One region of the Cognaticolwellia beringensis genome, then DNA from elsewhere that is predicted to be linked to it. Evidence: riboswitches for the same ligand, from Rfam matches in the RefSeq annotation. Region 1 holds a riboswitch; the other holds the start of a gene.
What was found. A riboswitch is a leader RNA that binds a small molecule or an ion and turns the genes downstream of it on or off. The one in region 1 is predicted to bind lysine.

Region 1 (4,174 bases):
AGGTAGTCAGCCCCAAGTTTATCGGCCGACTTTACGCCACCTTTATTTTCACCCACAATAACTATAGTTGCATCATCTGCCATTGAATCGGCCAGCATGGCTAAGGTAAAGCTAAATTCAGCCTTACTTTTTGGGAAATGAATGATAGCCATGTCGTGTTTAGTTTTGGCGACATACTCCACAGAAAAGTGTGTTCGTAACCGAACATTTTTTAATTGCTGACAAGCTTTATATTCAGCATAATTTGTATGGTAACTATCAATGTTAGCAGCGCTATGCTGGCTTAAGTATTGGGCAATAAAACCGTCGTCTGCAATATTGACTAAAAGAGGTCTTGTTGCCGTTAATGCCTCAAGATTGCGTATCAATAGTTGGTTAATGTTACTTATTGCCATGAGAATACCTAAGGTTTTGAAAAATATTATTAATTTACAGTAGCTTATTAGTATAAATGAAAACCCAATAAGTACCGTTAATTTTTTAATTAAAAGGGGTATAAATGAATTAACTCACTTAATGATAATTCATTTATACAGCTGATATTAATATGTCATAATGCGCGCATTCTACGCGAATTAAATTATCTCGCCATCATTAGTCCACAGGGAATTAACTATTTTTAAGAAAATGTTATTGCGACTAAAAATAAAATGGCTGCATAGTCAACTTAGAGCAAAAGTATTGATTTTTCGCTATTTTTTGATTGGACAATTTTTGGGTAAAAAAGCTCAAGCAGAAGTTTATCTGTCACTTAATGATCCACATAGTTTTATGTTAGTGCAAATGTTATCTCGGTTAGCAAAAAACTATCGATTAGATTTTAAAGTACTATTTATTTGGGGAACTTTACCTGGTGTTACGATCTGTCCAAAGCTTTATCGTCAATGGGCGATTAAAGACGCAAATTTAATCGCAGAACAGTATCAATTGGTTAATATTTCCGCGGAACCTTCATCGGCATCGTTAACGACTGGCCAACAAACATGGCAGTTGCTGGTGAACAACATTAAAAATGCCGAACAAATATTCATAAATACATGGGGTAATCATTACCGCGAACACTTTCAAACATCTACCCCTACGATTAACCATCAAGTTAAAAATCAAACTCGTTTAAAAGAAAAAGGGCATTATGCCCCAGCAAGTATTAGTTTTGCTGGTAGTTGGTTTGTCGGTATTGATCGTTTATATCATTTTGAAAGCATGTTACAAAAATTTGCTCTTTTAGATGATGTTACTGAAGATTTTACGGCAAAAAATCAGCTGAATAACATTGTTACGCCACGAAATTACCCTCATAAAGTAGTCAACATTAAAGCCGCGAAGACACCTACTGTAGCGACTGAGCCTTTAGTGATATATTTATCCTTACGCAGCCCTTATTCTTATTTGGGTTTTGTGCAGGCCGTTAATCTAGCAGAGCGTCAACAGATAGAGTTAATCATAAGACCTATATTGCCACTATTGATGCGCGGCGAGTCTATTCCAATGGTTAAGCAAAAATACATCTACCTTGATGCGGTGCGTGAAGCTAAAAAACTGGGTATTGAGTTTAATGGATTTACAGATCCATTAGGTGATGGTGTTATTAACGCATATCGCTTATTTGCTTGGGCACAACAGCAAGGCAAGGCTGTTGAGTATATCTTGGCTTGCTTCCAAGCAATTTATGTTGATGGTATCGACTTAGCTAATCCAGAGAATGTGGAGACTATTTTTAAAAAATTAGCTTTAGATGTTGATGATGCGAGTATTTATCAGGAGCAGCATGACTGGCAACAATGGGCGGATATCAACCAAGTTGAATTGACCAAGTTAAATTTATGGGGTGTGCCTTGTTTTAGTTATGGCGGTTATAGCTATTGGGGTCAAGATCGTATTTTTGAATTAGAAAAAGAAATAAATATATTTAGAACAGCAGGTTAATGTTAATTGTCAATATACGTATAGACGTCTATTGACTGTGCTTATATTTAAATGTTTTAATATTGCAGTCCCTTATTCCAGTGAAATTAATCGTAAAAAATTAATGACCACAAATATAGGGCCAGAAGAGGAGCGTTAACCAGGTAGTTATTGTGAAGAGATCAAACTCTATTGAGCAATAATGAGGGGGTTTAACGCCGAGGTAATTGTAAATTTGATAATACAATTGCCGGTTGTTTTAGCTTTATCGTCGTTAAACATCGATTAAGCATTATACCAAACGGATCTATAGTTTTATTCGCTTGGTATTAGGTTGAATCCTAGCAACTGTCACCTATTAGGTGGAGAGCTTCTGGCCTTTGTAAAGGCCAAGTTTCGTCCTTGAAATTTTGCCTCTACAAGCGCCTAAAAGTTCTCCGAACGACAAGAGTTCGAGAGAAATGAATCAAAAAAAATCGATAGAAAATCAGCTGTTCACAGATCGACCATTGGTCTGGACCGCATTGATCACGCCATTATTTGCTAATGACGAAATTGATTATGTCAGTTTGCGTAATCTAGTGTTACAACAAAACGCAGCTCACAATGGCATTTTATTATTGGGAAGCACAGGTGAAGGCTTAGCACTGACCGCGCAAGAGCATTTAAGTATTGTAAAATACGTTTGTGCTATGACTTTACAGGTGCCATTAATGGTTGCTGTTGGCGGGTATAACCTCAACGAGCAACTTGCCTGGATTGAAGAATGCAACCAACTGCCGATAAATGCTTATTTACTTGCTAGCCCCATTTATGCCAAGCCGGGTCCAGTAGGGCAAACGCTATGGTTTAAAAGTCTACTTGATGCCGCAAACTTTCCTTGTATGCTTTATAACGTTCCTTCGCGCAGTAGCGTTGAAATTACGATTACAGCCCTGCAACAAGTGCAAAACCATAAAAATTGTTGGGCGCTAAAAGAAGCCAGTGGCGATCTCCATAAACTACTCGCCTACAAAGAGCATTGTCCTAGCATTGATTTGTATAGTGGTGAAGATGCCATGATGCCTTATCTTGCCGGCGCCGGCGTGAAAGGTCTAGTGTCTGTTAGCTCAAACGTTTGGCCTGAGGCAAGCAGACAATATGTCGCTATGGCTTTAGCTCACCAAAATGTAAGCCTTTTTCCGCTCTGGCATAAAGCTATAACGGCATTATTTCAAGTGGCCAACCCCATACCGGTAAAAGTTTTAATGGCCGAACTTAACATGATTAGTTCTGCGAAACTTCGTTTACCGTTATGCCAAGAAGAGATTTCAGCACAACACGGCTTACTCGATACCCATCGACAAATTCAACAATGGCTAGAAAACAACAGTAACAATCCTTTAGCTCAACATTATGCTTCAACTAGCACTCTCAGTGCTGAAAATTTTCACTCTGTAACTACAACTAACTTACGAGACATAAACTCATGACATGGCAGCAAACATTAACAGATTTAGAAACCGGTAAAACTCGCGCAGCACAGCAAAATAGCGAGGGTACTTGGCAAGTTAATACTGAAGTAAAGCAGGCAATTCTAGCGGCATTTAAAGCGGGAGAAAATATCGAATTTGATGGTGCTTATCGTGGCTTTGTTGATAAGCATAATTTACCTGCTCGTGAATTTACCGTTGCCGATAAAGTCAGAATGGTACCGGGTGGTTCATCAGTTCGCCGTGGTGCTTACGTAGCACCGGGCGTTATTATTATGCCACCAGCCTACATCAATGTTGGCGCCTTTGTTGATAGCGGCACTATGGTTGATAGTCATGCGTTGATTGGATCGTGCGCGCAAATTGGCAAAAATGTCCATGTTTCTGCTGCGGTACAAATAGGTGGTGTACTTGAGCCTATTGGTGCTAGCCCAGTGATTATTGAAGATAATGCATTTTTAAGTGCTGGCGTTATTATTGTTGAAGGAATTGTAGTGAAAAAAGGCGCGGTTTTAGCACCGGGAGTTTCGCTGTCAGCGTCGGTACCAGTTTATGACTGTGTCAATAATGTCATATTAGCAAAAGGTGCTGATATTCCTGAAAATGCCGTAGTTGTGCCGGGCACTCGTCCTGTCGCTGGCGATTGGGCTGAGCAGCATGGACTGAATATGGCTTGTGCGTTAATTGTTAAGTACCGTGATGAAAAAAGTAATGCGGCGTTAGAACTTGAATCTGTGCTGCGCTAGGAACAAAAATGACTGCAATGTTAAATAGACCAAACTGGCTTAGGCCTGCAT
Region 2 (4,174 bases), 1.9 Mb from region 1:
TTAAAGCAAAGTGGCAACTTAGACCGCGCTTTGAACCCGTAAAAGTCCCCACGATGAATTCATCAAAAAACAAGCCAGAAATTAAATAAGTAATAATTAATATTCAGTTATTACTCAAGCTAAATCTACCAATTAAGGTCATAATTTACCCATGCAACTTCATGAATTTGAACACTATTTAAATACCTTGTTAAAGCCTGAACAAATTAAAGACTTCTGTCCTAATGGCCTTCAAATTCAGGGACGCGATAAAGTCAATAAAGTGATTACGGGTGTAACGGCTACACAAGCGCTGATTGATCAAGCTATAGCGGAAAAAGCCGATGCTTTAGTGGTGCATCATGGTTTTTTTTGGAAGAATGAAAGCTATGTTATACGCGGCATGAAACATAAACGTATTAAGGCTTTACTGGCAAATGATATTAGTTTATTTGCTTATCACTTACCGTTAGATATTCATCCTACCTTGGGTAATAACGCACAACTAGCAAAATTATTTTCCATAGACAATGTTGCACCACTAGAAGTGGGCAATGCCTTGAGTGTGGCGGTACGTGGTGAGTTCAGTGCCGAACTTAGTCCAAAAATGCTTGAGCAAAGAATTAGTGAGCAACTGAATCGCACATGCTTGCATATAGCTGCACCTTCGAATAAAGCGATTAAAACCGTTGCTTGGTGCAGTGGTGGTGGTCAAGGTTATATTGAATTGGCCGCAGAGCAGGGCATAGACGCTTTTATTAGTGGTGAAGTGTCTGAGCAAACGACTCATGTTGCGCGCGAAATGGATATTCATTTCTATTGTGCTGGCCATCATGCCACCGAGCGCTATGGTGCTAAAGCACTAGCTGAGCATTTTAATCAACATTTACCCGTTGAAGCTAAATTTATTGATATTGATAATCCTGCGTAAGCTCAGGGTTATTTTCTTTTGCTAAAGAGAAAGATGAGTGCACTTTTGATGAAGATATTTCATCACAGAGGAATATCGCTGAACTTTATTGATTAAGTCAGCAGTTAGCTTTTAAACCATTGCACGATGCGGCCCAATGTTTCGTGCCAAGCGGTACTAGTTTGTTGCAATTTTTTTGCACTCGGTAAGTAATATTGCCATGGAGTCAGTCCGTTTTTCTTCACCCAGGGACTGGCCGGTGCAGGGATCGCATTTATACCGTATTTTTCAAAATAGGCCATGGCTCTAGGTAAATGATTAGCACTAGTGACTAAAACTACATTTCTATTTAGTACTCGTGGTGCTATAAACTCTGCTTCCTCTTCAGTATCTTTTGGATAGTTTTCGGTGATAATTCTATGTGCGGGTACCCCCAATAAAACAGCCGCTTGCTTAACTTTTTGCGCATTTGAGCTGACATCGCCACCAGAAAATCCTGAGGTTATTATTTGTGCCTCAGGATGTAATCGATAGATACGGATAGCTTCAACTAACCTTTCTAGCGAACTAGATTTTAACTGACTTGTCGCTGGTAAACCTTCAACCGTGGTGTGAGCACCGCCTAAAATAATAATATAATCTACTGGCTTATTGCTGCGGGTAAAGGCTGGATAATTATTTTCTAATGGTGTCATTAAGGCGTCTGAAATAGGTGGCAGGGTAGTTAATATTAATAAAGTGGTTGCCGTTAACAACGCGAAAAAACTGAATTTTGGCTTAATACGATAAAATAAAATCGCAACAACTAGCAGTAAAACGATAATGCTAAGTGGCATTATCATTAAGCTGATAATTTTTTTAAGTAAAAATAAATCCATATTAAAAATTCCAAATAGGTGAATTATTTCAAGCTATTGAAGCATAACAAGTAAGTGACTTTTTAGCAGCAGCTATTTTTGTAGTTAATTAATTTGTTTGGACGTCTAAAAGTCTGTTGATATTTATATTTAGATAGGGTTAAATAACGACGCTGAAAATTAGAAATTATTTTCCATTAACTTACTGAGTATTTTTCATTTTTTACTTACAAGTTTTATGATAATTTTCGCACCAGAAGAGGCGCAATTGCCAGGTAAGTAACATGAGGAGCCCATCCTTTGATTGTTACTAAGGGGGACAATTGCCGAGAATGTTGATAATGGGACTTATCACATTCGGTCGCTAGGGCTGAATCCTTAGGGCTGTCACCGCTAAAAACACGTTTTTAGCATAGGGTGGAGAGCTTCTGGCTGAATAGTACCGTCTGAATAACTGATTATTCTAATCTTATTCGCTCTACGCTCAGTCATGCTCTTCCTTTTATTTATTTGCCTGCATAATTTACTGTATTTTACTAAATATCACTCAGTAAACAGGCTTTTAGGAAGAATTTTTATGTTAAACTGTTATTTTCTGCCGTTAGAAACGGATGTTAATACCATCGAAACTTTATGCCATTGTATAACTGCTAACGTTCTGCCAACAACATTCTTGGAGAGCTTACATGTCTGTTAATGTTGAACAAGTTAGCACCAAAAATATAACCGTTGCAAAATTTGGCGGCACCAGTGTTGCTGATTATCAAGCCATGCTGCGTTGCGCGGATATTATTAAAAAAAATACCACTAACCGCTTAGTCGTGGTCTCAGCAAGTGCTGGGGTAACGAATCATTTAGTACGCTTAAGTCAAGCTGGTGTTTCTTCCACGGAACGTGAACAAATTATTACTAATATCGCAGATATTCAATTTGCGATAACTAAAAACTTTACCAGCCAAGAAAATATTAATAATGAAATATCAGCGTTATTAACTTCATTACGCGGTTTTGCGGAGCAACAAGCAAAGCAACATACCACGAAAAACAGTGATGAAATTTTAAGTTTTGGTGAACAATTCAGTTCACGTATCTTTGCTCAAGTATTACAAACTGTCGGTGTTAATGGTCATTACTTTGATGCACGTCAAGTTATGAAAACCGATAACTTGTATGGCAAAGCCCAAGTTGATTTAACCCAATTAGCCGCTAATGCTAAAGCATTGCTGCTACCCTTGCTTACAGAGCAAGTTATCGTTACACAAGGTTTTATTGGTAGCGATCAACAAGGTAACACGACAACATTAGGTCGAGGTGGTTCTGATTATAGTGCAGCATTGTTAGCAGAAGCTATTGAAGCCAGTAATTTAAGTATTTGGACAGACGTAGTGGGTATTTTCACAACCGATCCTCGTATAACAGATCAAGCGCGTTCAATTAATGAAATTAGTTTTGGTGAAGCAGCCGAAATGGCAACATTTGGCGCTAAAATTCTTCACCCAGCAACGCTTATACCGGCCATGCGGCAAGATATTCCTGTTTTTGTTGGTTCGAGTAAAGAACCTGATGCCGGCGGTACAAGAATACAGCGTGAAGTTGAATCTAATCCGACTTATCGTTCAATAGCGCTACGTAGAGAACAAACGCTGGTTACAGTTAAAAGCCCACAAATGCTGCATGCCAGTGGCTTTTTAGCGAAGGTCTTTACCGTTTTGGCTAAACATCAACTCAGTGTTGATTTAATTACTACGAGTGAAATCAGTGTTGCGATGACCTTTGACAACCCACATGGTTCTACACAAGCCTTGCTCACTAAAGCGGTTGTAGAAGAGTTAGAGCAACTTTGTGAAGTCAGCGTAGAACATGGCTTGAGTTTAATTGCGGTGATCGGTAATAAAATTCATGGCACTAAAGGTGTTGGTAGCAGTATTTTTGATAAAGTGAATGATTTCAATATTCGCATGATTTGTCATGGTGCTAGTAATCACAACCTTTGCTTCTTGGTACCAGAAGCAGATGCTAACCAAGTTGTTGAGCGATTGCATGCTACTTTGTTTACTAGTTAAAATCTAAGTAGATATAAATACTGTCTAACTTTGCGAAGTGTAATAGGTAGATTGAGATACTAAAAAGGGACATTTATTTGTCCCTTTTTGCTTTTAAAATGGTCTTAACTACATCAAGTCAGACATTTTATTCATAGGCTAAAGGGTCAGTCACATTATTGTCAGCAAAAGCTTCAAGGCGCTCTTGGCATGCACCACATTTACCACAGGCTTTTTCGCGGCCATTGTAACAAGTCCACGTGTCATCGTAGCTCAAGCCCATGTTCAAACCATCAGTTAAAATATCTGATTTACTGTTAGTTAAATACGGGCTAAAAATTTCAACGGCTTCATAGTTAGCAATTTTGCAAACATCATTCATTTTC

Region 2: it holds a riboswitch for lysine, as region 1 does, so the genes downstream of both, lysC (lysine-sensitive aspartokinase 3) here and dapA (4-hydroxy-tetrahydrodipicolinate synthase) in region 1, are expected to answer to the same signal.

The regions. Positions count from the first base shown of each region.
Region 1 is NZ_CP020465.1:1,582,350-1,586,523, reverse strand. It holds gene B5D82_RS06670 (methyltransferase) at 1-395, opposite strand, end outside; gene B5D82_RS06665 (DsbA family protein) at 634-1,926, shown strand; lysine riboswitch at 2,044-2,286, shown strand; gene dapA (4-hydroxy-tetrahydrodipicolinate synthase) at 2,367-3,377, shown strand; gene B5D82_RS06655 (2,3,4,5-tetrahydropyridine-2,6-dicarboxylate N-succinyltransferase) at 3,374-4,123, shown strand; gene B5D82_RS06650 (PLP-dependent decarboxylase) at 4,132-4,174, shown strand, end outside.
Region 2 is NZ_CP020465.1:4,353,119-4,357,292, reverse strand. It holds gene B5D82_RS18345 (class I SAM-dependent methyltransferase) at 1-89, shown strand, start outside; gene B5D82_RS18340 (Nif3-like dinuclear metal center hexameric protein) at 152-910, shown strand; gene elyC (envelope biogenesis factor ElyC) at 1,015-1,767, opposite strand; lysine riboswitch at 1,996-2,182, shown strand; gene lysC (lysine-sensitive aspartokinase 3) at 2,433-3,809, shown strand; gene queC (7-cyano-7-deazaguanine synthase QueC) at 3,937-4,174, opposite strand, start outside.